DNA from 3 places in the Thermoanaerobacterium calidifontis genome. Region 3 is predicted to be linked to each of the others. Evidence: riboswitches for the same ligand, from Rfam matches in the RefSeq annotation. Region 3 holds a riboswitch; each other region holds the start of a gene.
What was found. Region 3 has a riboswitch for thiamine pyrophosphate ahead of thiT (energy-coupled thiamine transporter ThiT). Riboswitches for the same ligand answer to the same signal wherever they lie in the genome.
Positions count from the first base shown of each region.

Region 1 (8,436 bases), 640 kb from region 3:
TATGTTAAATAATTTTCAATTTTCAAAGGAGGAGAGAACTTGGGATATCTAATTGAGAATAAAGATTTTGACGATATTTTAAATCTACTGAAGAAAGATTATAAAATTTATGCACCGAAGCGCTTTGAAAAGCGTGGCCGGTATTCTGACACAGATCTTATAAGATACGATGAGATAAAATCTTTGAAGGACATTGTATACGATGAAAAATCCGATTTTTCACCAAAAGAAGTTATATATCCAATAACACAAGCTTTGTTTTATTTTACAGAGGATGAGTACAGAGAAAGCAAGGTATTTGATAAAAAAATACTATTATTTGTAAGAGCTTGTGATATAAATGGCATAAGAAGACTTGATACGATTTTCCTCCAAAATGGTGATACAGAAGATATTTATTACAAAAGACTCCGTGAAAAAGTAAAATTCGTTTTGATGGAATGTAAAGATGGCTGGGATACCTGCTTCTGCGTCTCTATGAACTCCAATAAAACAGATAACTATAGTCTAGCGATAAGATTTAATAATGATAATGTAATGGTTGACGTTAAAGATGATGAATTTATTGACATATTTAAAGATAAGAAAGAAATAGATTTTAAGCCTGAATTCGTAAAATCAAATCCGAAGGTTGTCCATGTTCCAGAAATAGATAATACAGATCTACTTAAAAAAGTATATGATTTTGACATGTGGGAAAGCTTTAATTCCCGCTGTATAAGCTGCGGTGCTTGTACTGCTGCTTGCATAACATGTAGCTGTTTTAATACAGTTGATTTAATTTACAGTGAAAATGCAAATGTTGGCGAAAGAAGAAGAGTGCAGGCAAGCTGTATGCACAAGGATTTTACAGAGATGGCGGGTGGTCATGTATTTAGAAAAACTGCCGGTGAAATGATGAGATTCCGTACACTTCATAAAGTATATGATTATAAAGCTCGCTTTAAAACGGAAAACATGTGTGTCGGTTGTGGTCGCTGTGATGAAAGATGTCCAGAGTTAATATCCTTTTCGACAACGATAAATCGCTTATACGATGAAGTTGAAAAGTTGAAGTCGGGTAAAGGAGGCAGCATAAATGAATAATATTTTCATGCCTAAGCCATATAAGATACTTGAAATAGTTCATGAGACGAATTTGGAATACACATTTAGAGTTGAAGTTGATGTAAAAGCAGAGCATGGGCAGTTCTTTCAGATTTCCATTCCAAAGATAGGTGAAGCACCTATATCGATAAGCGCTATGGGTGACAATTGGATGGAATTTACTATAAGAAAAGTAGGAAAAGTAACAAATGAGATATTTAACTTATCTCCTGGCGATAAGATATTCATGAGAGGACCTTATGGTAATTCATTCCCTGTTAACAAATATAAAGGAAAAGACTTAGTTGTTATAGCTGGTGGTACAGGTGTATCGCCTGTTAGAAGCTTACTTAAGTATTTTTATGATAATTCGGAAGAAATAAAATCACTACACTTTATAGCAGGTTTTAAAGATGAAAATAGCGTCTTGTTTAAAGACGATTTAAATAATTTTAAGACAAAATTTAACACTATATATACTCTTGATAAGAAAAAAGTCGATGGATTTGAAGTTGGCTTGGTTACAGAGCATATAAGTAAAATACCATTTGATAGCTTTGATGATTACAATGTCATTGTCGTTGGTCCGCCAGTAATGATGCATTTTACAGCATTAGAATTATTGAAAAATGGGGTACCAGAAGATAAAATTTGGGTTTCCTTTGAGAGAAAAATGTCTTGCGGAATTGGAAAATGTGGTCACTGCAAGATAAACGAGACGTATGTTTGCCTCGAAGGTCCTGTGTTTAACTACACAAAAGCGAAGGATTTACTTGATTAAATGTGGAGGTGTATGTAATGAACTATGATATAGATGTAAAAAAAGTCCGCAGAAATTGTTACAGGCAATCGAAAGTCCGCGGTGAATTCATGCTGCAGATGCGCGTTCCAGGCGGTGTAATGGATGCTAAATATCTGTCATATGTAGAACATATTGCAAAAACATGGGGAAATGGACAATTTCATCTTGGCGTTAGACAAACTTTATCAATACCTGGAATAAAGTATGAATATATCGATGAAGTCAATAAGTATATAAAGACGTTCATTAAAGAGATAGAAGTAGACCTTTGTGGTGTTGACATGGAAGTAGATGACAATGGATATCCAACGATAGGTTCTAGAAACATTATGGCTTGCATAGGAAATAAACATTGCATAAAGGCAAATATAGACACAACATTACTTGCAAGAAAAATTGAAAAAATCATCTTTCCAAGTGATTATCATATAAAAGTAAGCATAGCCGGATGTCCTAATGACTGTGCAAAGGCTCATTTCAACGATTTTGGAATTATAGGCATTACAAAAACAGAATATGATTACGATCGTTGTATAGGATGTAAGAAATGTATCGAGGCTTGTAAACAACATGCTACAGGTGTTTTATACATGGTAAATGGAAAAATCGAGAAAGATTCGTGCTGCTGTGTTGGCTGTGGTGAGTGTGCACTTGTATGTCCCACAGGTGCTTGGTCTAGAAATCCTAAGAAATTCTACAGAGTCCTCATTGGTGGTAGAACCGGAAAACAGACACCTCGCATGGGAAAGATTTTCTTAAATTGGGTAACAGAAGATGTAGTGCTGGGCATACTTAAAAATTGGCAAGATTTCTCAGCAGAGGTATTGAATCATAAACCAGTATATCTCCATGGAGGTCACTTGATAGACAGGGCTGGATACAATAAATTTAAAGAGCTTATATTAAAGGGTGTAGAATTAAACCCTGAAGCTATGGTTGCAGATAGAATATTTTGGTCAGAAACTGAATACAGGTCAAACATAAATGTTAAGCCTGTTTGTGAATGTTAAATAATTAGATTTTTAATCCCGATTACCTTTACAATTTTAGAGTTTTAAAGTATAATTAGATTAAATTTAATACTTGTGAAATTAGTTTGCGGGGGAACCATTTTGGTTGAGAAGGTAAAACCTGACCCTTAGAACCTGATGTAGTTAATACTACCGTAGGGAAGCAAGCTTTTGATTATAAAGCTTTACCATGCGGTAAGGCTTTTTTTATTCAATATTTTCGAATATAACCTTCTTCCTCCCTTCATTTTACAAGTATCAAAACAAAATAATTTATGAAAGGATGACTGCGATGAATTACACTACACAATTAGATGCAGCAAAAAAAGGAATTATTACAGAAGAGATGAATGTTGTGGCAGCAAAAGAAGACATTGAAGTGGATTTATTGCTGAGCAAGGTAGCTTCTGGTGAAGTAGTCATACCAGCAAATAAAAACCATGAAGCACTTAGTCCAGAAGGCGTAGGGACAGGGCTTAGAACAAAAATAAACGTAAACTTAGGTGTATCAAGGGACTGCAACAATGTAGATGCAGAATTAGAAAAGGCAAAAAAGGCGATAGAAATGAAAGCAGAGTCTATCATGGATTTAAGTTCATATGGCAAAACTTTCGAATTTAGAAACAGATTGATAGGCATTTCTACAGCCATGATAGGTACTGTTCCAGTATATGATGCTGTAGGATATTATGACAAAGATTTAAAAGACATTACTCCTTCAGAATTTATAAAGATCGTCGAAAGGCATGCACAAGACGGTGTTGATTTTATGACTATCCATGCAGGCATCAACAGAGAGACGGCGGAAATTTTCAAAAGAAATGAAAGACTTCTAAATATCGTTTCTCGCGGAGGCTCTTTGTTATATACGTGGATGGAATTAAATGATAAGGAAAATCCTTTTTATGAGTATTTTGATGATATTCTTGACATATGTGCTGAGTACGATGTAACGATAAGCCTTGGCGATGCATTGAGGCCAGGCTGCATAAATGATTCCACAGATGCATGCCAAATAAAAGAGCTTATAACCCTTGGAGAATTAGCAAAAAGAGCTTATGAAAGGAATGTTCAAGTGATTATTGAGGGACCTGGTCATATGAGGCTGAATGAAATCGAAGCAAATGTTTTGTTGGAGAAAAAGCTATGTAATGGTGCGCCGTTTTATGTATTGGGGCCAATCGTAACAGATATTGCACCTGGATATGATCATATTACAAGTGCAATTGGTGGTGCAATTGCTGCAGCAAGTGGAGCGGATTTCCTGTGTTATGTAACACCAGCGGAACATCTGAGACTTCCAACGATTGAAGATATGAAGGAAGGCATCATTGCTTCTAAAATAGCTGCCCATGCAGCGGATCTGGCAAAAGGTATACGCAATGCAGAAAAATGGGATAATGATATGTCTTATGCCAGGAGAAAGCTTGATTGGGATGAAATGTTTAGATTAGCTATAGATCCTGAAAAGGCGAGAAGGTACAGGAGTGAATCTCTACCACATGATAGTGAAACATGTACAATGTGTGGAAATATGTGTGCTGTGAGAAACATGAATAGAGTTATTACAGGAGAAGATATAAGCCTGTTAAAGTAGGATTTTTAAAAATTGGGAGGATTGTAAATGAATATAAAAAAGATTACTTATTCAGCTATGCTGATTGCAATCGGTGTAGTTTTTGCGAATTTTGTATTTTTCCCTGTAGGTGTTTCGAAAACGACCCCTATACAGCATATAATTAATGTCATATCTGCAGTGACACTTGGCCCAGGATATGCAGTACTAATTGCGTTTTCAATATCCATAATCAGAAACATAATGGGCACTGGAACACTATTGGCTTTTCCAGGTAGCATGATTGGCGCTTTATTGGCAGGAATTTTATATAAATTGACAGGGAAAAAGATTTTAGCTGCATTAGGGGAGGTTTTTGGTACAGGGATAATAGGAGGCCTTGTGGCATTTCCAATAGCCAAATACATCATTGGTAAAGATGTGGGAGCATTTTTCTTTGTAACTCCATTTTTAATAAATACAGTGACAGGAAGCATCATAGCCCTTATTTTGCTTGAGGTTTTGGATAAGTCGAAAAAGGTCTATAAATAAAATATGGTAATTCGGTAAATTCCTAATTTTGTGATATAATGAACTTACAATCAAATAATAACAAATAATAATAAAAAGGGGGCTATAGTATGCCTGATTTTGGTACTCCATTTGCTGGACTTGCAAATAAAAACAAAATTACACATGAGGAGCTTATAAGAGCTATACGATTTATGGTGGCAGCAGAGTATGAGGCTATACAGTTATACATGCAGCTAGCAGAGTCTACAGACAATAAATTAGCAAAGGATGTTTTAGTAGATATAGCAAACGAAGAAAGAGTGCATGCCGGAGAATTTTTGAGACTTTTGAAGGAATTATCTCCAGATGAAGAAAAACTGTATGAAGAAGGAGCAAAAGAAGTAGAAGAGATGATTGAAAAAAATAAATAAACTTTTATACATATATTGATATTTCAATGGAGGCTGTCTTTTTTACATTATGTAAAATGTCACAGCCTTTTTTCCTTATGTATTTACTTAAATATAATAAGCAATAATGTAATAAAAAGCTGATGCAAATGTACCAATTTGTAACAACTTAAAACTATTAAATAAAATATGATGCTTCTAAGTTTTATAAAGGATGGAGGGAAAAAATTATGGCTTTACCTGATGAAAATAAGACGTATACGTATCGCGATTATAAAAAATGGAAAGATGATAGACGCTGGGAGTTAATAAATGGGAATCCATTTCCCATGGCTCCGCCTTCAAGAATACATCAAGAGATCTTAAGAGAGGTATTAACTATTTTTTCTGTGTATCTGAAAGATAAATCATGTAATGTCTATAGTGCTCCGTTTGGAGTGAGACTTCCTAAAGCAAACGAAAATGATGATGACATAGAAACGGTTGTAGAACCTGATATTGTAGTAGTGTGTGATAAGTCGAAATTAGATGATGAAGGGTGCAAAGGCGCACCGGACTTAGTTGTAGAGATTGTTTCACCTTCTACAGCCAGAAATGATAAAATTAAAAAATTTAATCTATATGAGATGGCAGGAGTAAAAGAGTACTGGATAGTAGAACCGGATAACAAGATTGTAACTGTTTTTACGTTAGATGACGATAAAAGGTATGGAAGGCCTGGGATATATTCTGATGAAGATAAAATTAAAGTTTCAATTTTTGAAGATCTCATCATTGATCTAAAATCTGTTTTTACATTTTAGTTTAACCATCAAGACACAAGTGAAAACTCTCTTGTGCCTTATTTTTTTAACCTTAATTCTGTTTTATTTTTCCAGAAAAAATTTTTTTAAAACAAGAAGGATTTTTGAAATTTACGTAGAATATATTATAATATAAAAGCAATATATTAATATACTAGTATACAAGTTCAAAAATTTAAAGTGATTTTTACTTGACTCATTACGCTTTATGTCCCCTATGAATTTTTTAAACAGAAGAAAAATTAAATAAAAAAAGAAGGAATTTTAAAAATGATGTCGAATATATAAGAATATGAATATTAATATGCTAGTATACAAGAATACAAGTATTAAAATAGGGGATGTGAAGCGATGGGATTAGAGCTTTTGGAAAACAATACGTATGAGTCAAAAAAAGATTACATTTACAGAATGATTAGAAAGAACATAATCGACATCAATCTAAAGCCTGGAGAGGTTATATCAGAGAATGATATAGCTAATGCATTTGAAACCAGCAGGACGCCTATTAGAGAAGCATTTACGAGGCTGGCAAATGAAGAACTGATTGAAATTTACCCACAAAAAGGCACGTTTGTTTCTTTGATAGATATAAAGCGTGCTCAAGAAGCAAAATTCATGAGGGTAAATCTTGAAAAAGAAATCGTGAGACAGGCTTGTAGAGAATTTCCAGATGACATCTTGTTTCAGCTTGAAGCGAATATAAACCAACAAGAATTTTGTGTCATGAAAGAAAATTATATTACCATTTTTGACTTAGACAACGAGATGCACGAGCTTATATACAGAGGATGCAAAATGGATAGGATTTGGTCAGCCATAAGGTTTATAAGTGGCGATTATGACAGGATAAGGACATTGAGATTGTCATCTGATACTGATTGGGATGCTATCATAAGCGACCACAAAAATATCATAAGTGCCATAAAGGAGAAAGATGAAGAAAAAGGATTAAAGATAATAAGTGGACACTTGACGATGATAGACAGAGATGTAGTGCTTTTGAAAGAAAAATATCCAGAGTATTTTAAGCAATAAATTACATTGCAATAAAAATCTACAATAAGGGAGTAAGATATATGAAGATGACTTTTAGATGGTTTGGCGAAAAAGATGACAGTGTGACACTTCAGCAGATTCGCCAGATACCAGGTGTCTATGGGATTGTAGGGGCTTTATACGATGTACCCGTAGGAGAAACTTGGCCGATTGAAAAAATACGCGAATTAAAGACAAAAGTTGAGTCCTACGGCCTTAAACTGGAGGTGATAGAAAGTGTAAATGTTCATGAAGACATCAAGTTAGGGCTTCCGACAAGAGATAGATACATTGAAAATTACAAGGAAACAATAAAAAATCTTGGCAAGTTAGGGATAAAAGTCGTATGCTACAACTTCATGCCTGTTTTCGACTGGATACGCACGAATCTGAATGAAAAATTACCTGATGGATCATATGTAATGTCATACGATGAAGATATGTTAAAAGGAAAAGATCCGCTGAAGCTCATTGAAGACATGGACAATGGCTCAAATGGCTTTATACTTCCAGGTTGGGAACTTGACCGCTTAAAAGAATTGAAGATGCTGTTTGACATGTACAAAGATGTTGATGAAGAAAAATTATTTGAAAATCTTAAGTACTTCTTGGAGAATGTAATACCAACATGTGAAGAATACGATGTAAAGATGGCTATACACCCGGATGATCCGCCATGGTCATTATTTGGACTGCCAAGGATAGTCACTTGTAAAGAAAATCTTGAAAGGATTGTAAACCTTGTAGACAGTCCTTACAATGGATTGACGCTTTGCAGTGGCTCATTAGGTTCAAATCCTGAAAACAATATACCAGAGCTTATAAGGCATTTTGGCAGGATGGGAAGGATTCATTTTGGCCATGTAAGGAATATAAGGTTTATAGGCGAGAGGAAATTTTACGAATCAGCGCATTTATCAAGTGAAGGATCGTTTGATATGTTTGAAATCATGAAAGCTTATTATGATATAGGTTTTGAAGGATATATAAGACCGGACCACGGCAGGATGATATGGGATGAGAAGGCAAGACCGGGATATGGACTTTACGACAGAGCTTTAGGTGTGACGTATTTGAATGGGCTTTGGGAGGCTATAAATAAGATGTCTAAATGAACTATTATAAGAAAACAGTTGACAGTATTAAAGACCAAATTCAAAGTAATTTCTGTTTTACTGGGAAAGGAGAAAAAGCATATGGATTCTGCATTGGTTAATAA
Region 1 is NZ_AP042436.1:856,332-864,767, forward strand. It holds gene asrA (anaerobic sulfite reductase subunit AsrA) at 40-1,086, shown strand; gene asrB (anaerobic sulfite reductase subunit AsrB) at 1,079-1,867, shown strand; gene asrC (sulfite reductase subunit C) at 1,885-2,898, shown strand; TPP riboswitch at 2,979-3,078, shown strand; gene thiC (phosphomethylpyrimidine synthase ThiC) at 3,191-4,495, shown strand; gene thiW (energy coupling factor transporter S component ThiW) at 4,523-5,005, shown strand; gene ACZ42G_RS04325 (ferritin family protein) at 5,095-5,397, shown strand; gene ACZ42G_RS04330 (Uma2 family endonuclease) at 5,607-6,179, shown strand; gene ACZ42G_RS04335 (GntR family transcriptional regulator) at 6,531-7,217, shown strand; gene uxuA (mannonate dehydratase) at 7,259-8,332, shown strand; gene ACZ42G_RS04345 (ABC transporter permease) at 8,414-8,436, shown strand, end outside.
Region 1: it holds a riboswitch for thiamine pyrophosphate, as region 3 does, so the genes downstream of both, thiC (phosphomethylpyrimidine synthase ThiC) here and thiT (energy-coupled thiamine transporter ThiT) in region 3, are expected to answer to the same signal.

Region 2 (8,436 bases), 1.1 Mb from region 3:
CCTAAAACTCCCAAATCTTTCCCTGTTGCAACGACGCCTTTGTCATCAATGTCGATTTTCTTGATTGTCACTTCAAGCGTGTCGCCTTCTTCTGCGCCATTCACGTAGATTGGACCTATTGCGGGATTTACTTTATCCCAATCCATTGTTTCTAACTTGTCATCATTTGTTTTGATTTGGCATGAAAAACAATCTAAAGTTTCTATCTTCACCTCCTCTCCGTCGTTTACATAAAGTACAGGATCGTTGTGTCTTGAAAAGCTAAAGATGCACTTCTCGTTTGTCAATTCATGCATATTCCAGCATCTCCTTTTTATGTAAATTATGTTTAAGTTCATTATAGCCCTAAATAAGATGTTATTCAATAAAAATATATTTTAATGATTAAAATGTTTTTATAATTTCTAAAATGAATCTACCAAAGTTTAAAGGTAAAAGTGAGAAAGCATCACGAAACAAACATAATTGAAAACATTGTTGAGGTTTAAAAATTTTTCGCTTAACTTTTTTTATAAAAAATATATAATGTAATTGGGATCAAAATATAAGATCCTCCTCTTTCTTAATTAATTAAATGCAATAACAGCTCGTAGAGCTGTTATTGCATTTATAGCAGTTATTCGCAGGCATTGATATGCTTAGTTTTGTTATTATTTTTTTAGCTCCAGAAATTGGAGTTTAATTGTACAATTTCCTTAATTCAGAGAATGTGCCAAGCTATTTAAAAATATAATTAATATGATATAATGTTTGTAAGCATTGTGGTGGAAATATATAGGAATGGAGGGGAAATACATGGCAAACAAAAAGGATAAATATATTGTTTTATTAAAAGCGATTTTGTGGACATATATTATCATGTGCATAATCATAGCCGGATTAAATTATGGGTATGCAAGTAAAGCACCTAAAAATGTAGCCAATGTGATAAATTGGATTTGGCAATTTTACGAAAACTGGATTAAGACGATATTTATTATCATAGGCAGTTTTCTCACTATAAACATAATAGGCAAGTCGAAAAGGACAAAAATGAGAAAAGCAAACCTTATTGGTTTAATCATTGCAGCACTTATTGTACATATTATAATGCCACTATTTTTCCACAATGGCGATGTATATTTCTTTTCAATGCCACTTCCATGGACGACAGTGCCGTTGCAGCTTTTATACCATAATTCCTCGTTTTATAAAAGTTATTTTCATATATGGGGTGTTGCAGGCATTTCAAGTGTATTAATATTCTACGTATTGGTTAGCATAATCGTTTTTATAGGAACTTTTTTATACGGTAGAAGATGGCAATGCTCTACAATTTGTCTTTTCAATGGATTCGCTTCAGAAGTTTTTGATCCTGTTTTTCCTCTTTTGGGTAAGAGAAAACATCTAAATCAAAAGGGGATAAAAATATTTGCATTATTGAGATGGTTATTCTTTGCTATATCGCTATTTTTCACTATTTGGTGGATATTATTTTTATCTGGAGCATTTTTAGGTGGCAATTATGATGCGATAAGTAAGATGGAATCGTATAAGTATCTTGCTGGCGAACTTCTTATGGCTATGTTTTTTTGGATTGCATTAACAGGCAGAGGATATTGTTATTATTGTCCATTGGGAACAGTTTTAGGATTGATAAGTAAAGTCGCCGGGCAAAAAATAACTACAAATAATTCAAAATGTATCCAATGCGGACAATGCAACGAATCATGTCCAATGAGTATAGACATAAAAAGTGCAGCATATTACGGTAAAGATGTCTCTGATATAAGGTGTGTAGGGTGCGGCCATTGTGTTGATGCATGTCCTACAAAAACATTATCTTATACAACGAAAGTTTTAAGTATATTAAAAAAGAAAACTAAAAAATCGTCTATTGTACAAATTTGACAATTATTAGTTGGCATATTAAACTAATGTTAGAGATACATCAATCATTAGCAGTAATTGTTTTGATTTATATTTGGGGGGATTTTTTTGAGGCTTATAAAGAGATTTGCGTCGTATTACAAGCCACATATATGGCTTTTTATCCTTGACATGGTGTGTGCATTTTTTATATCTGCTTCAGATTTGGTTTTTCCTATGGTTACAAGAAATGTGATAAATAACGTCATACCTAACAAGGATTTTAACCTTATATACAGGTTCGCAATTTTATTAGCTATAATGTACTTTGGAAGGATGATACTTGAATACATAGTAGGATACTATGGCCATGTTTTAGGTGTAAGCATAGAGTACGATATGAGAAAAGATGCTTTTTCACATCTTCAGAAACTTTCTATGAACTATTATGACAACACAAAGACAGGTTATATAATGTCAAGGGTTGTCAATGACTTAAATGAGATAGCAGAAGTAGCACATCATGGTCCAGAGGACCTTTTTTTGTCTATCATAAGGATAATAGGCACATTCATACTTTTGCTTACAATTGATGTGAGGCTGACACTGGTTGTATTTACCATAATACCTTTTATGTTTATATACATGTATATTTACAACAATAAGTTTGAAATTATATGGAAAAATGTCCGTGAAACGCAGGCACAGATGAATGCCACATTAGAAGAAAGCATTACAGGCATAAGGGTCGTCAAATCATTTGTAAGGGAAAAATTTGAGAACCTAAAATTCGATAATAAAAGCTCCATGTATAAAAGTGCCAGGTCAAAAGCGGTTAAGCATATTGGCATATTTGATTCTAGTGTAAATTTTCTTTCTAATATATCAGTTGTGATTACTCTTGCAGCAGGTGGCTACTTTATATCAAAAGGCCTCATAAATACAGGTGACTTAGTGGCATACATAATATACATTAGCCAGTTTTTGCAACCTTTGACTGTTCTTTTGCGGTTTATAGAGCAGTACCAGCAGGGTATGGCTGGCTTTAGGCGGTTTGTAGAGCTTATGGATACAGAGCCAGAGATAGCAGATAAAAAAGATGCGATAGAGTTAAAAGATGTGAAAGGCGATATTGAGTTTGACAATGTCACATTCAGCTACGACAATAAAAGAGAAGTACTGTCAGGAATCAATCTTAAGATAAAACATGGAGAGACAGTGGCAATAGTAGGGCCCTCAGGTGCAGGTAAAACCACACTTCTAAGCCTTATACCGAGGTTTTATGAGATAGATGCAGGCTCCATAAAAATTGACGGTATAGATATAAGGGATGTGAAGCTATCATCGCTTAGAGAAAATATAGGCATTGTCCAGCAAGATGTATTTTTGTTTTCGGGCACGATAAAAGAAAACATTGCATACGGCAAATTAGATGCTACTGACGAAGAAATAATCAATGCAGCCAAAGCTGCAAATGCCCATGACTTCATAATGGAGCTAAAAGATGGTTATGATACGTATATTGGCGAAAGAGGCGTTAAATTGTCTGGCGGACAAAAGCAGAGAATATCTATTGCAAGGATGTTCTTAAAAAATCCTCCAATACTTATACTTGATGAAGCGACATCATCGCTTGACAATAAAAGTGAATCGATTATTCAGCAGTCTATTGAAAATCTATCGAAAAACAGGACTACCCTCATAATCGCCCACAGATTGGGCACCATTAGAAATGCTAAGCGTATAATAGTGCTTACTGAAAATGGAATAGAAGAGGAAGGTACACATGAGGAGCTTATGAATAGGAAGGGCGTGTACTATAATCTGTACAGCTATCAACAGGAAAATTTGACGATATGGTGAAATATCCTGTACAAGTCAGATAATTTGTGTTAAAATAAAGTAAAAGTAAATATTTTTGTCTGGGGAGCTGGGGTGATAGCCCGGCTGAGAGTTAGCAGCTATTTCTGCTATGACCCATAACCTGATCTGGATAATGCCGGCGTAGGGAGTACATTGGACTTTGAGTGTGCTTATCCGGCACACTTTTTTCATTTTGTATTTCCTCAAGGCATACAAAAAAGGAGGAATCGATGTGAAGAAGTTGCTTACGATTGCAGGCTCTGACAGCATTGGCGGTGCTGGCATAGAGGCAGATTTAAAGACGTTTTGCGCTCTTGGAGTATACGGCATGTGCGTCATTACGGCAGTGACGGCGCAGAACACGGTAGGTGTCTTTGATGTAAGAGAGATGGATGCTGATATCATCAAAAAGCAGATAGATTGCGTATTTGATGATACGGCGGTAGATGCTGTAAAGATAGGTATGGTATCAAGCCAAGATATCATTGACGCTATTGCATCATCACTTAAAAGATGGAATCCAAAAAACGTCGTGTTAGACCCTGTCATGATATCAAAAAGCGGATATTACCTTCTAAAAGAAGACGCCATAGACGCATTAAAGACAAAACTTTTGCCTATGGCAGATATCATTACTCCAAATATACCGGAGGCGTGTGAGCTTACTGGAATGAATATTGAGGGAATTGATGACATGAAGGAGGCTGCTAAAAAAATCATCGATATGGGTGTAAAAGCTGTCGTTGTAAAAGGTGGTCATTCTTTAGAAAATGCTACTGATGTATTCTACGATGGAAGTGAATTTTTACTTTTGCCACAGGAGAGGATCGACACCAAAAATACACATGGAACAGGATGCACTTACTCATCTGCAATAGCTTCGTACCTTGGTAGAGGATTAAGCTTGAAAGATGCAGTAATAAACGCAAAAAGTTACATAACAGAGGCTATTAAAAATTCTCTTGAGATAGGTAAAGGTGTAGGACCTGTAGGACATTTAGTAGATCTTTATAAGAAAGCAGGTATTGACTATGAAGATTAAAAACTCAACGCTTTTTTTAATATGGGCAGGTGCGGCCATATCCATTGCAGAGGTTTTTACTGGTTCGTATTTTGCACCATTAGGCTTAACTAAAGGAATTTTAAGCATATTGTTAGGTCACATCATTGGCACTCTGTTTTTTGCTTTAGGAGGGCTTATGTCCTTTAGAGTTAAGAAACCTGCGATAGAGTCCACAAAAGGTGTCCTGGGCGAGAAAGGCATGGTATTTATAGGGCTTTTAAATGTGCTTCAATTGGTTGGCTGGACGGCTGTAATGATAATACAGTCTGCAAAGGCTTTCAACGGTGCTATAGGCATGTCTACTGCTATTGGAATTTTTGTCGTTGGCATATCTGTTTTATTGTGGACATTATTCTTTGACAATGAAGCTTACTGGATAAACGATATTGCTGTTGTGCTTTTATTTATCTTGACTATATTTGTTGTATTGTATTTGAAGGCGGGAAAGGTTGGATATGTAGCCGGAGACATGAGCTTCAGCGGTGCAGTGGAACTTGCCGTTGCTATGCCTGTATCATGGCTTCCACTGGTAGGAGATTACACTATAAATGCTAAGGATGGAAAGTCCAGTTTTATATATACATTCGCAGGATATTTCATAGCAAGCTGCTTCATGTATTTTATAGGGCTTTATGTGGCTTTGAAAACAGGCGGAAAAGACATAATCTCATATTTTGCATCAATAAAAACGGGAATTGTACCGCTTCTTATTATACTTTTGTCGACGGTTACAACGACTTTTATGGATGTGTATTCCGCTGCCATTTCAACACTTTCTATTGTAAAAGCTAAATTAAGCAGAAAAAGTCTGCTTATTATATATTCCATTGTGGGGATTATTGCCGCATATTTGTTCCCAATGGATAATTACCAAAACTTTTTGTACGCCATAGGAAGTGTATTTATTCCCGCATATACGGTTGTATTTGAAGATTTCTTTTTGATGAAAAGCAAAAGCCATAGCTTCTTAAATGTGCCTGCCACGATTTCTTTTGCAGTAGGTACGATATTCTACAATTATCTTACGTATTTTGGTACAAATCTATCAAAATGGTTTATAACGCCCACAATAGGTACGATTATTTTGACTGCTGTAATCTATCCAATTATGAAATCTTTAAATAAGAGAGAGGAGAAAATTTATGGTTGAAGAAGCAATAAAAGTTTTAGAAAGATTAAAAGAAGAAGTGCCGCTTGTCCACGCTATAACAAACTACGTCGTAATAAACGATAATGCCAATGCACTACTAAGTATAGGGGCATCTCCTGCGATGGTAATGTCACCGGACGAAGCGTACGATTTTACAGCAATTTCGAATGCTTTGTACGTAAATATAGGTACTATCAATAATGAAACTAAAGAGACAATAATCAATTCTGTAGTGTCGGCGAGAGACCACAAAAAACCAGTTGTTTTAGACCCTGTAGGATGTGCTGCTATAAAAAGCAGGGTTGATTTTGTAAACATGCTTTTAAAGATAGGTGATATAAGCATTATCAAGGGAAACGGCGGTGAGATAAATGCTTTATCAGGTGAAAGTGCAAATGTGAAAGGTGTAGATTCTTTAGATGACAGTGGAAATGTTGATTCTTGTGTAAAACTTGCAAAGTTAACAAATACGGTTGTCGTGTCGACAGGAAAAGAAGACTATATAAGCGATGGGAAAAGAGTAGTAAAAGTTAAAAATGGTACACATTTATTTACAAAGATAACAGGTGCAGGATGTACTTTAGGCGCAATAATGGCGGCTACGTCTGCATGCAGCCATGACAAAGTGGTATCGTCATTGGCTGCCCTTCTTATCATGAATATAGCAGGGGAATTGGCGGAAAAAGAGTGCAACTTGCCTGGGACATTTAGGACAAAATTTATAGATTATCTGTACCTTATAGATTCTGACATGATAAGGAAATACGCTGATATTGAAGTATTGGAGGCGTAAGCATGAAAGATTTTGATGTATCTCTTTATTTGGTCACTGACAGAAACCTTTTGAAGGCTGGTAGAGATTTTTACGATGCTGTAGAAGAATCATTGCAAAACGGCGTTACTATGCTACAGCTTAGGGAAAAGGATATTTCATCAAGAGAGTTTTACGAGATTGCTAAGAGATTAAAAGATATTGCGGCGAAATACCGCATTCCATTTATAATAAATGACAGAATCGATATAGCACTGTCCATTGATGCAGATGGAGTTCACCTAGGTCGAGAAGATCTGCCATGCAGCATTGCGAGAAAGATCATGGGCGATAATAAGATAATCGGCATATCTGCTGGATGCGTAGATGAAGCCGTAGAGGCAGAAAGAGATGGTGCTGACTACATAGGAGCAGGCGCAGTATTCTATACAGGCACAAAGAAAGACATCGGTGAAGCAATAGGGCTTTTGAATTTAAAAGAAATAAAAGATGCAGTAAAGATTCCTGTTGTGGCAATTGGGGGCATAAAATACAGCAATGCACCAGATGTAATGAGGACAGGTGTTGATGGTATTTCTGTCGTATCAGAGATCATGGCATCAGATGATATAGGTTTTGCCACAAGGCGCTTAAGAGATGCTATATCAAAGTAGTATGAAAAGCACATTCTTTTAGATAGGATGTGCTTTTTGCATATAATATTTGAAATGCGCTAAGAATAAAAATGAATAAATAACTGAAAAAGGAGTACAAAAATGTTTATTCCTAGGCGTATTATTTTTGAAAAGAATGCTATAGACTATGAAATTGGACACAATATATACAATTTTTTCAAAGGCAAAAAAGAAGTTGAGATTATAGAGATGAAAGGAAATAGGATAAAAGAACATATACCAGGAGACAATTTGCGAGATTATTATAAAGAAGGGAAAAATACTTTGGTTGTGGGCATAAAGAAAAAACTTGATTTTCAATCATGCAACCCATCAGCCAATTATCAGTTACCTTTGCTATCGGGTTGTGCGGGTCAATGTCAGTATTGTTATCTTAATACAAATTTAAGCGAAAGGCCATACATAAAGGTTAATGTAAACATAGATGATATATTTATGTGGGCTAACGATTATATTGAAGAAAGGAAACCTGAAAAGACAATTTTTGAAGGTTCGGCAACATCAGACCCAGTGCCAGTAGAACCGTATACAAACATTCTAAAATCCGCGATAGAATTTTTTAGCAAAAGCGAAAGTGGAAGATTTAGATTTGTCACTAAGTTTACAGACATAGATACACTTCTTGATATTGAACATAATGGCCATACAGAAGTGAGATTTAGTTTAAATACAGAGAAAGTAATAAACGAATATGAAAAGAGGACTCCATCATTAGATAAACGATTGGAAGCTAGCAGGAAAATAATTGAATCAGGCTATCCTATGGGTTTTTTGATAGCGCCTGTTTTTTTGTATGACAATTGGCAAAAAGATTATAAAGAGCTGTTATTTAAGATAAAGGAAAGCATACCTGAAAAAACTGCATATTCAATAACATTTGAAATCATTTCGCACAGATACACAGCAAAAGCCAAAAGTACCATATCAGAGATTTTCCCCGAAAATACACTGCCTATGAATGATGAAGAAAGGGTTTGTAGATTTGGCCAGTTTGGCTATAAAAAATTCATGTATAAAAATGATGAGATATATGAAATGAAAGAATTTTTTACAAATGAAATAAAGT
Region 2 is NZ_AP042436.1:1,821,100-1,829,535, reverse strand. It holds gene ACZ42G_RS09575 (acetamidase/formamidase family protein) at 1-296, opposite strand, end outside; gene ACZ42G_RS09570 (4Fe-4S binding protein) at 796-1,890, shown strand; gene ACZ42G_RS09565 (ABC transporter ATP-binding protein) at 1,978-3,711, shown strand; TPP riboswitch at 3,762-3,877, shown strand; gene thiD (bifunctional hydroxymethylpyrimidine kinase/phosphomethylpyrimidine kinase) at 3,944-4,753, shown strand; gene cytX (putative hydroxymethylpyrimidine transporter CytX) at 4,743-5,924, shown strand; gene thiM (hydroxyethylthiazole kinase) at 5,917-6,717, shown strand; gene thiE (thiamine phosphate synthase) at 6,720-7,349, shown strand; gene splB (spore photoproduct lyase) at 7,452-8,436, shown strand, end outside.
Region 2: it holds a riboswitch for thiamine pyrophosphate, as region 3 does, so the genes downstream of both, thiD (bifunctional hydroxymethylpyrimidine kinase/phosphomethylpyrimidine kinase) here and thiT (energy-coupled thiamine transporter ThiT) in region 3, are expected to answer to the same signal.

Region 3 (8,436 bases):
ATGATTTATAATAGGTTATTATTAATAAGCGGAGGCGTTATGATGTTTAATAGACTTAAGAGGGCTTTAATAGGTAGACCACTGACAAATAAGGCTATTAAAAACGAGAAATACGGCGTAATATGGGGACTTCCTATATTGTCCAGCGATGCGATTTCTTCTGTGGCTTATGCCGGCGAGGAAATCTTATTAGTTTTGCTGCCTGCAATAGGCTTTATGGCATATAAAAATCTGCTTTATATTTCTGCCGCTATTATCAGTCTACTATTGATACTTACTTTTTCTTACATACAGACAATAGAAAACTACCCAAATGGAGGGGGCGCCTACATAGTTGCGTCTGATAACTTAGGGAAAATAGCAGGAGTAGTAGCTGGTGCTGCACTATCTGTCGACTATATTTTGACAGTGGCAGTTAGTGTGTCATCAGGTGTTGATCAGATAACATCTGCATTTTTATTTTTAAGGCCTTACTCAATACTTATATGTATCGCGATTGTGCTGATTTTAATGATAGGCAATTTGAGAGGTATACGTGAATCATCCAGAATTTTTGGTGTTCCTACGTATGCTTTTGTTTTTGGCATAGTTGCGATGCTTATTGCAGGCATTGTAAAGATAAAAGGAGGATATGTGCCTCCTACGACACCTTTAAAAGCCGTTGAACCAGTCACACTATTCTTACTTTTAAGAGCTTTTTCAAATGGATGTTCTGCTTTGACTGGCGTTGAAGCTGTAAGCAATGCGGTGCCGAATTTTAAAGAGCCGTCTGTTAAACGAGCAATTACCGTCTTGATTTTGCTATCTTCTATTGTCTTGATTTCATTTGGCGGCATATCTGTCCTTATAAGCATGTATCACGTTACTGCAGGAGACAAAGCTGTTATCATACAGTTAGCAAACGAAATATTTGGTAGAGGCTTCATGTTCTACTACATTACAGCAACAACATTTATCATATTGGTAATGGCATCTAATACTGCTTATTCAGGATTTCCGCTCTTACTTGCGATAATGGCAAAAGAAGGACACATGCCGAGACAGCTTAACAAAAGAGGCGACAGGCTAAGCTATTCAAACGGCATAATATTGCTTTCAGTTTTGGCTACTGTTCTTATTGTGGCATTCAGGGCTAATGTCACTTCTTTGATAGGACTTTATGCAATTGGCGTTTTCATATCATTTACTTTGTCGCAGACAGGCATGGCAAAGAGATGGATAACGACGAGAAGCAAAAATTGGGTAATAAAGGCGATTATAAATGGTACAGGCGCTATTGTTACAGCTTTAGTTGTCGTAATTGTAGGAATAACCAAATTTAGAGAAGGCGCTTGGATTGTGATAATAGTCATACCTGTTTTGGTATTTATGATGCTTAAGATAAATAAGCATTACAGGGCTGTGGCTGTACAGCTTAGAGTAAGCCCAGAAGATCTTCAATGTATAAAGATCTCAGAAAATCACTATCGCAACAGAGTAATAGTGCCTATAGAGAGCATAAATAAGGCCAGTATCAGGGCTTTAAGATATGCCAGGACGATCTCAGAGCATGTCATTGCTTTTAACGTATCGATAGATGAAGAAAGCGGTGAAAAAATAAAAAAGAGGTATGCCATGCTTAATACGGACATACCGCTTATTGTCAAATATTCGCCATTTAGGAGAATCGTCGAGCCGCTTCTTAAATTTATAGAATCGGAAGAGTACAACTACAAAAAAGGAGATATGATAACGGTAATACTGCCGCAGTTTGTAGTTAGGAAAAGGTGGCACAACATTCTTCATAATAAGACGAGAGTTTATATAGAAAAAGAACTGTTAAAACACAAACACATCGTCGTTGCGACTATGCCGCTGCAGCTTCACGATGATGATGATATTGAAGATAAATGCAAAAAAGAGCAATAATCTTTATTGCTCTTTTAATATTGTACTTACGGCATTAAGGACTTTATCAATATGGTCTTTTTTGATGTAATAGTGTGTTACAAATCTTACAGTGTAGTCGTTGCTGCCGTTTACCTTAATCCCGTAATCTAAAAGTTTTGAGGATAATTGTGCTCCTGTAAGACCTGTTGCAGATATGTCAGACATGACGATATTTGTTTGAACTGTCGACATGTCAACTTTTATGCCTTTTATGTTATTTAAGCCTTCTGCTAAAAGCCTTGCGTTTTCGTGATCTTCTGCTAATCTCTTTGTCATCTTTTCAAGTGCTACAATTCCTGCAGCAGCTAAAATCCCAGCTTGTCTTAAACCACCACCCAACATTTTGCGGTACTTTCTGGCCTTTTTAATGAAATCTTTACTGCCGGCCACAATGGAACCTACGGGTGCACAAAGTCCTTTTGATAGACAAAACATTACGCTGTCAGCGTATCTTGATATATCCTTTACGTCTACATTTAGGTATGTAGCAGCGTTGAAAATCCTTGCTCCGTCTAAATGGACAGGTATATCGTGTTCTTTTGCTATCTCATAAATTTCTTTCATATTGCTTAGTGGTATAACGGTACCGCCTGCTCTATTGTGGGTATTTTCAAGGCATATAAGACCTGTCTTTGGGAAATGGATGTCATCTGTCCTGATGGAGTTTAAAACATCTTTTGGATCCATAATACCATTTATTCCTCGTATAGTTTTAGCTTGAACCCCTGATAAGTACCCTATACCACCGACTTCATACGTAATTATATGACATTTTTCTTCCAGTATTACTTCATTACCATGATGTGTATGTGTCATTACGGATACTTGATTTCCCTGTGTTCCGCTTGTCACAAACATCGCATCTTCTTTTCCCATAATGTCTGCCGCCATTTCTTCAAGCTTCTTTACAGTGGGATCTTCACCATAAACGTCATCGCCTACTAAAGCTTTGTACATGGCATCTCTCATTTCCTGAGTTGGCAACGTGACTGTGTCGCTTCTTAAATCGATGTATTCCATGTAATATTACCTCCTATCTATTAGCTTAATTTAAGATTAACATTGTTGAAAAGCTAAAGCAATAGATGGGATTACGGGAATTTTGTTATTTAAAGCAATGGTGCTATAATCAAATAAGAAATTTAAATTTTAAGATACGGAGGGGTTGTATGCAGTACAGAGAGTTTGGCAATACAGGTGTTAAGGTTTCAGCATTGGGTTTTGGCGCAATGAGATTGCCTACAATAGGCGGAGACAACAGCAAGATCGATGAAGAAGAAGCTATAAAGATGATAAGATATGCTATAGATAATGGCGTTAACTACGTTGATACTGCATATCCGTACCACAATGGGCAAAGTGAGATTGTGGTAGGCAAAGCTTTGAAAGACGGATACAGGGAAAAGACGTATTTAGCTACAAAACTTCCGTCATGGCTTGTTAATGAAAAAGAAGATATGGATAAATACCTGAATGAACAACTAAAAAAACTGGACGTCGACTACATAGATTTTTACCTTCTACACGCATTGGATAAAGAGAGATGGGAGAAGTACAAAAGACTTGATGTGTTTAGCTGGATGGAAAAGGTCAAGAAAGAAGGCAAAGTCAAATTCATAGGTTTTTCTTTCCATGACGAATACAACGTTTTTAAAGGCATAATCGATGATTACGATAAATGGGATTTTTGTCAGATACAGTACAACTACATGGATATAAACAATCAAGCGGGCTTAAAAGGGCTTAAGTATGCTGCGTCAAAGGGATTAGCCGTTATTGTAATGGAACCAATAAGAGGAGGTAAGCTTGCTGGAGATCCGCCAGAGGCTATCAAAGAGCTTTGGAACAGTGCAAGTGTAAAAAGGACACCTGCAGAATGGGCTCTGCAATGGGTGTGGAATCATCCAGAGGTTTCGCTTGTATTAAGTGGAATGAGCACGATGGAACAAGTGAAACAAAATATAGAAAGTGCCTCAAGATCAAAAGCAAATGGCTTAACCGAGGACGAGGTAAAACTTGTAGATAAAGTCAGAGAAACTTATGAAAAGCTTTCGCCTGTAGGATGCACTGCTTGTAACTACTGCATGCCATGTCCCAATGGCGTAAACATACCTAAGAACTTTGCCATATACAATGAAGCCCACATGTACAACAATTACGATGAAGCACTTAGGAATTATAATAACTTAAATGAAGGAAAAGCAAGCTCTTGCATAGAATGTGGAGAGTGCGAGACGAAATGCCCTCAGCACTTGACGATAATTGAATATTTAAAGGATGTAAGAAGATACTTTAAAGAGGCTGTTTAAAAATAAGCCATATTGATGAAACTTAAGTTTCACCAATATGGCTTTACTTTTGGTAGTCAACATATCCCTTTTTCTTGGCTTCTAAAAATAGTAAGAAGTTTATGAAGTAAAATATAACACCTGATGCCACGATAAATATACTATTTAAATTAAGTACCATTATAAGTATCCCAAAGATTATAAGGTATATGGAATTTAATATGGAAAACTTAAGCTGCAACTTTAAGAATTCATCTGATTTTAAAAGCCTTATTTTTGCCTTTCTCGTATAATAAGTGACTTTATCTTTATTTAATATGGAATACATCAAATAAACGACACCGGCAATTACTAATACAATACCTAGCCAATTCATCTTATTACACCCTTTCTTGATTTCATTTTAAAATTTGTTGAACAAAAAAGCAACGTATAATATTTTTTATAATACTTGCTTTGATAGTTTACTTGTGAAATAATAAATAGTGAATATCTTATTTAGAAGGGAGTGTCAAGGATGGTTCAAAGTGGATTTATGCTATTTTTGCAGTATTTTGTGGCTTTAGCTACACCGATTGTATCAGTCATTTTTTTGGTATTTTACATAGTTTATACATTAAAAAAGATGAAAAAGATTGATTCAATAGAAAAAAGCTTAGCAAAAATAGCAGCTTCAGGCAAGTCAGAATTAAGTGAGTCTTTTTACGAATCTAATGAAGATTTTGAAGTTGAAGATGAAGTCGAAGAAGAAGTTATCGTTAAATAGCAAAATGCATCAGGATGTGATAATGTGGTGTGGGATGACTTAGATACACCGATTGGAACGCTAAGAATATATTCAAGCGAAGATGGCATAACGAGGATAGATTTTCCTAATGAAGAACATTTACAATGTTTAAGAGGTACAAATTCGTTTATTGCAGATTGCAAAGAACAGCTTAGATTGTACTTTAAGGGCCACTTGAAAGAATTTAGCGTAAAGTTAGACTTAGAAGGGACAGACTTTCAAAAATCTGTTTGGCGAGAGCTTATGAAGATACCATATGGCTTTTACGCTACATACGGTGAAATCGCAAGGAGAATAGGAAAGCCAAATGCGTCAAGAGCCGTAGGAAATGCCCTCAATAAAAATCCTATTCCGATTATCATACCGTGTCATAGGGTCATCGGCTCAGATATGACGCTAAAAGGCTTTGCAGGTGGGCTTAGTGTCAAATCATTACTGCTTCAACATGAAGGTATTGCATTTAAAAAGTAATTTTATTATAATTAGATAATAAATTAATCAATAGACTATGTCCGCTGGGGGTGCTTTTAGCTGAGATGGCAGATGCCAAACCCCTAGAACCTGATTAGGTTAATACCTACGAAGGGAATGCGGCAAAAGACCGCATCGGTGTGCGGTTTTTTTGTTTTAAGCGGTACATAGCCTCAAAAGGAGGTTATTTTTATGTCCTACATTGTAAGCATTTTTTCCGACTTTACAAAAATAAAGCCTGCCACACTTTCCATCATAATTGCGATTCTATTCGCTGCGTTTTTGTTTTACATTTTAAGAAACAGCGTGAAATTTAACGCAAAGATGCTTGTGTACGGTGGATTGGCAATAGCTATATCATTTGTCTTATCGTATATAAGGTTTTATCATTGGCCTCAAGGTGGTTCTATAACACCAGCCAGTATGCTTCCGCTGTTTGTCTTTGCATACTATTACGGTGCAGGTCCAGGCATAGCGGTGGGAATGGCTTATGGAATGCTTCAGCTAATACAAGACCCTTATGTTGTGCATTGGATACAGCTTCTCTTAGATTATCCATTGGCGTTTGGCGCCTTAGGGCTTGCAGGATTTTTCAAGAAAAACTTAAGCATTGGTGTTTTGGTTGGCGGTTTTGGCAGATTTTTCTCACACTTTCTATCAGGTGTCTTCTTCTTTGCCAGCTACGCGCCAAAAGGCATGAATCCTGTCGTCTACTCGCTTCTTGTAAATGGTATATTAGTAGGTGTGGAAGTCTTGATTTGTTTTGCAGTTTCTATTATCCCGCAAGTTAGAAATGCAATTGAGATGATAAAGAAAAAAGCTTTAGCGTAAAATTTATTAAAGCCCTCTTTTTAATGGAAGAGGGTTTTTATAAATTTTATACAATAAATTGATTTTGATGGTATAATATTAGATAGCAAATAAAAATAAACTATATTGATGGATAGATTTTAACGCATTTTTAATACAAATTTAATTTAAATTTAATGTTTAAATGCGATAATCAATATAGTGATTGTGAGGGTCTTTTTGATGGATAAAATAAAGATTTTAATACTTTATGAAGATATAGGAACTGGACATAAAAGAACGGCGATGGCTTTAAAAAAAGCCTTCGAAAAAAGAGATGGCATTGAAGCCTTCGTTGAAAATCCACTTGGGGAGAAGTTTCCCAGCTTGTCTTACTTGACGACGAGGATTTATCTAAAGACGTTAAAATTGACGCCTGAATTATGGGGTTATCTCTATGAGATGGAAAGGGACAAGATAGAAAGGCGCATAAATAAGCTGGTAGGCATATCTGTTTATACATTTATAAAAGATTACGTATTAAACTTAAAGCCTAACGCTGTAATATGCACCCATCCGTTTTCTTGTTCTATTCTGTCTCATATAAAGAGAGATCTCAATATTCCAATATTTGCCATATTGACTGATTACGATGTCCATGCGTATTGGATACATCACCAGATAGATGGGTATTTTGTCGGTTCACAAGAGATGAAAAGTCAGATGAACTTAATGGGTGTTTCTGATGACAAGATAAATGTGACAGGCATACCTATTGATGAAGAATTTTACATCAAAAAAGATAAAAACGAGATGAGACGAAATTTAGGTTTTGAGGTAGACAGGCCATTAGTGATGGTGATGGGCGGTGGACTTGGACTCGGAAACATAAAAAAAGCCGTCAATGTTATACAGAGGCATAAAGATTTGCAGATTGCTGTAATATGCGGATTTAATAAGAATTTAAAGGCTAAAATAGAGGAGATATCAGACGATAATGTATTTGTGTATGGTCATGTAGACAACGTGCATGAATTTATGGAGGCTGCTGATGTCTTAGTAACTAAAAGCGGTGGTCTTACTGTCACTGAAGCTATAATTAAGAAATTGCCTATGATAATTTTTGATCCTATACCGGGACAAGAAGAGAGAAATCTCGAATTTTTGCTTAAAAAGAGGATTGCCTTGAGAATTAAAGACATAGAAAAATTAGATAAAAAGATATTGGATCTTTTGTCTGATAAGAAAAAGATAGATGAGATGAAGGAGCGTATGGAGGAAATCGGCATATACAATTCAGCAGACAAGGTGTGCAGCGTAGTAATAAATCATATAAAGAATGATGCTTTGAAGGTGTAAGGAGGTTTCATTTGTGTCGGGAGTGAAGAAATTGATTATTGCGGAGGACAGAAATGTATTTTTCCTTTTAAATGAAAGGATAAAGTGCAAAACTCTTGATAAGATCATGCCTAAAATAACTCATATAGGAGGACCGTATTTTACGATTTTATCTTGTTTGTTATTGATTTTGTTTGGGAAAAACAGCGTTAAGCTTTCTGCCATTCAAGCCCTTACTACTTTGACAAGTAGCCACTTGGTTGTGCAGATTTTAAAGAGAATATGCACGAGGCCAAGGCCTTACATGGTTTTGCCTGAAGCCAATACATTCAAATATTTGCTTAGAGATTATTCCTTCCCGTCAGGTCATGCCACGGCTATATTTTCTTTGGCAGTTTCTTTTTCATTCTTCTTTCCTGATTTGACGATTGTTTTAGTCAGTCTGGCTATTTTAGTGAGTCTTTCGAGGATTTACATGGGGCTGCACTATCCTTCAGATGTCATAATAGGCTCTACAGTTGGCATCTTATTTTCATATATAACACATATGTATGGTTTGATGCTGCCTATTCTTTAAACAAGTATTTATATTGAGCAGTTATAGCTAACAATGTGAAGATGTACGTTATGACTGAAAAGAAATAATTCCATCTGTTGTAAATAAGAAGCCCATTTATGTGAAATACTGCTTCAACGGCAGTCAGAAACAATATCCATGCAGCCATGTATATGATGTAGCGTATTTTTCCTTTTGGCATGTATTGTATAAAAATCATGCCATAAGGTGGTCCTATAAATGTTTCCATCAGGAACGATAGAACACCGTTTGGGATA
Region 3 is NZ_AP042436.1:217,164-225,599, forward strand. It holds gene ACZ42G_RS01140 (APC family permease) at 43-1,908, shown strand; gene ltaE (low-specificity L-threonine aldolase) at 1,912-2,949, opposite strand; gene ACZ42G_RS01150 (aldo/keto reductase) at 3,099-4,238, shown strand; gene ACZ42G_RS01155 (hypothetical protein) at 4,282-4,593, opposite strand; gene ACZ42G_RS01160 (hypothetical protein) at 4,735-4,983, shown strand; gene ACZ42G_RS01165 (methylated-DNA--[protein]-cysteine S-methyltransferase) at 5,008-5,475, shown strand; TPP riboswitch at 5,512-5,610, shown strand; gene thiT (energy-coupled thiamine transporter ThiT) at 5,668-6,306, shown strand; gene ACZ42G_RS01175 (MGDG synthase family glycosyltransferase) at 6,508-7,623, shown strand; gene ACZ42G_RS01180 (phosphatase PAP2 family protein) at 7,637-8,179, shown strand; gene ACZ42G_RS01185 (CBO0543 family protein) at 8,169-8,436, opposite strand, start outside.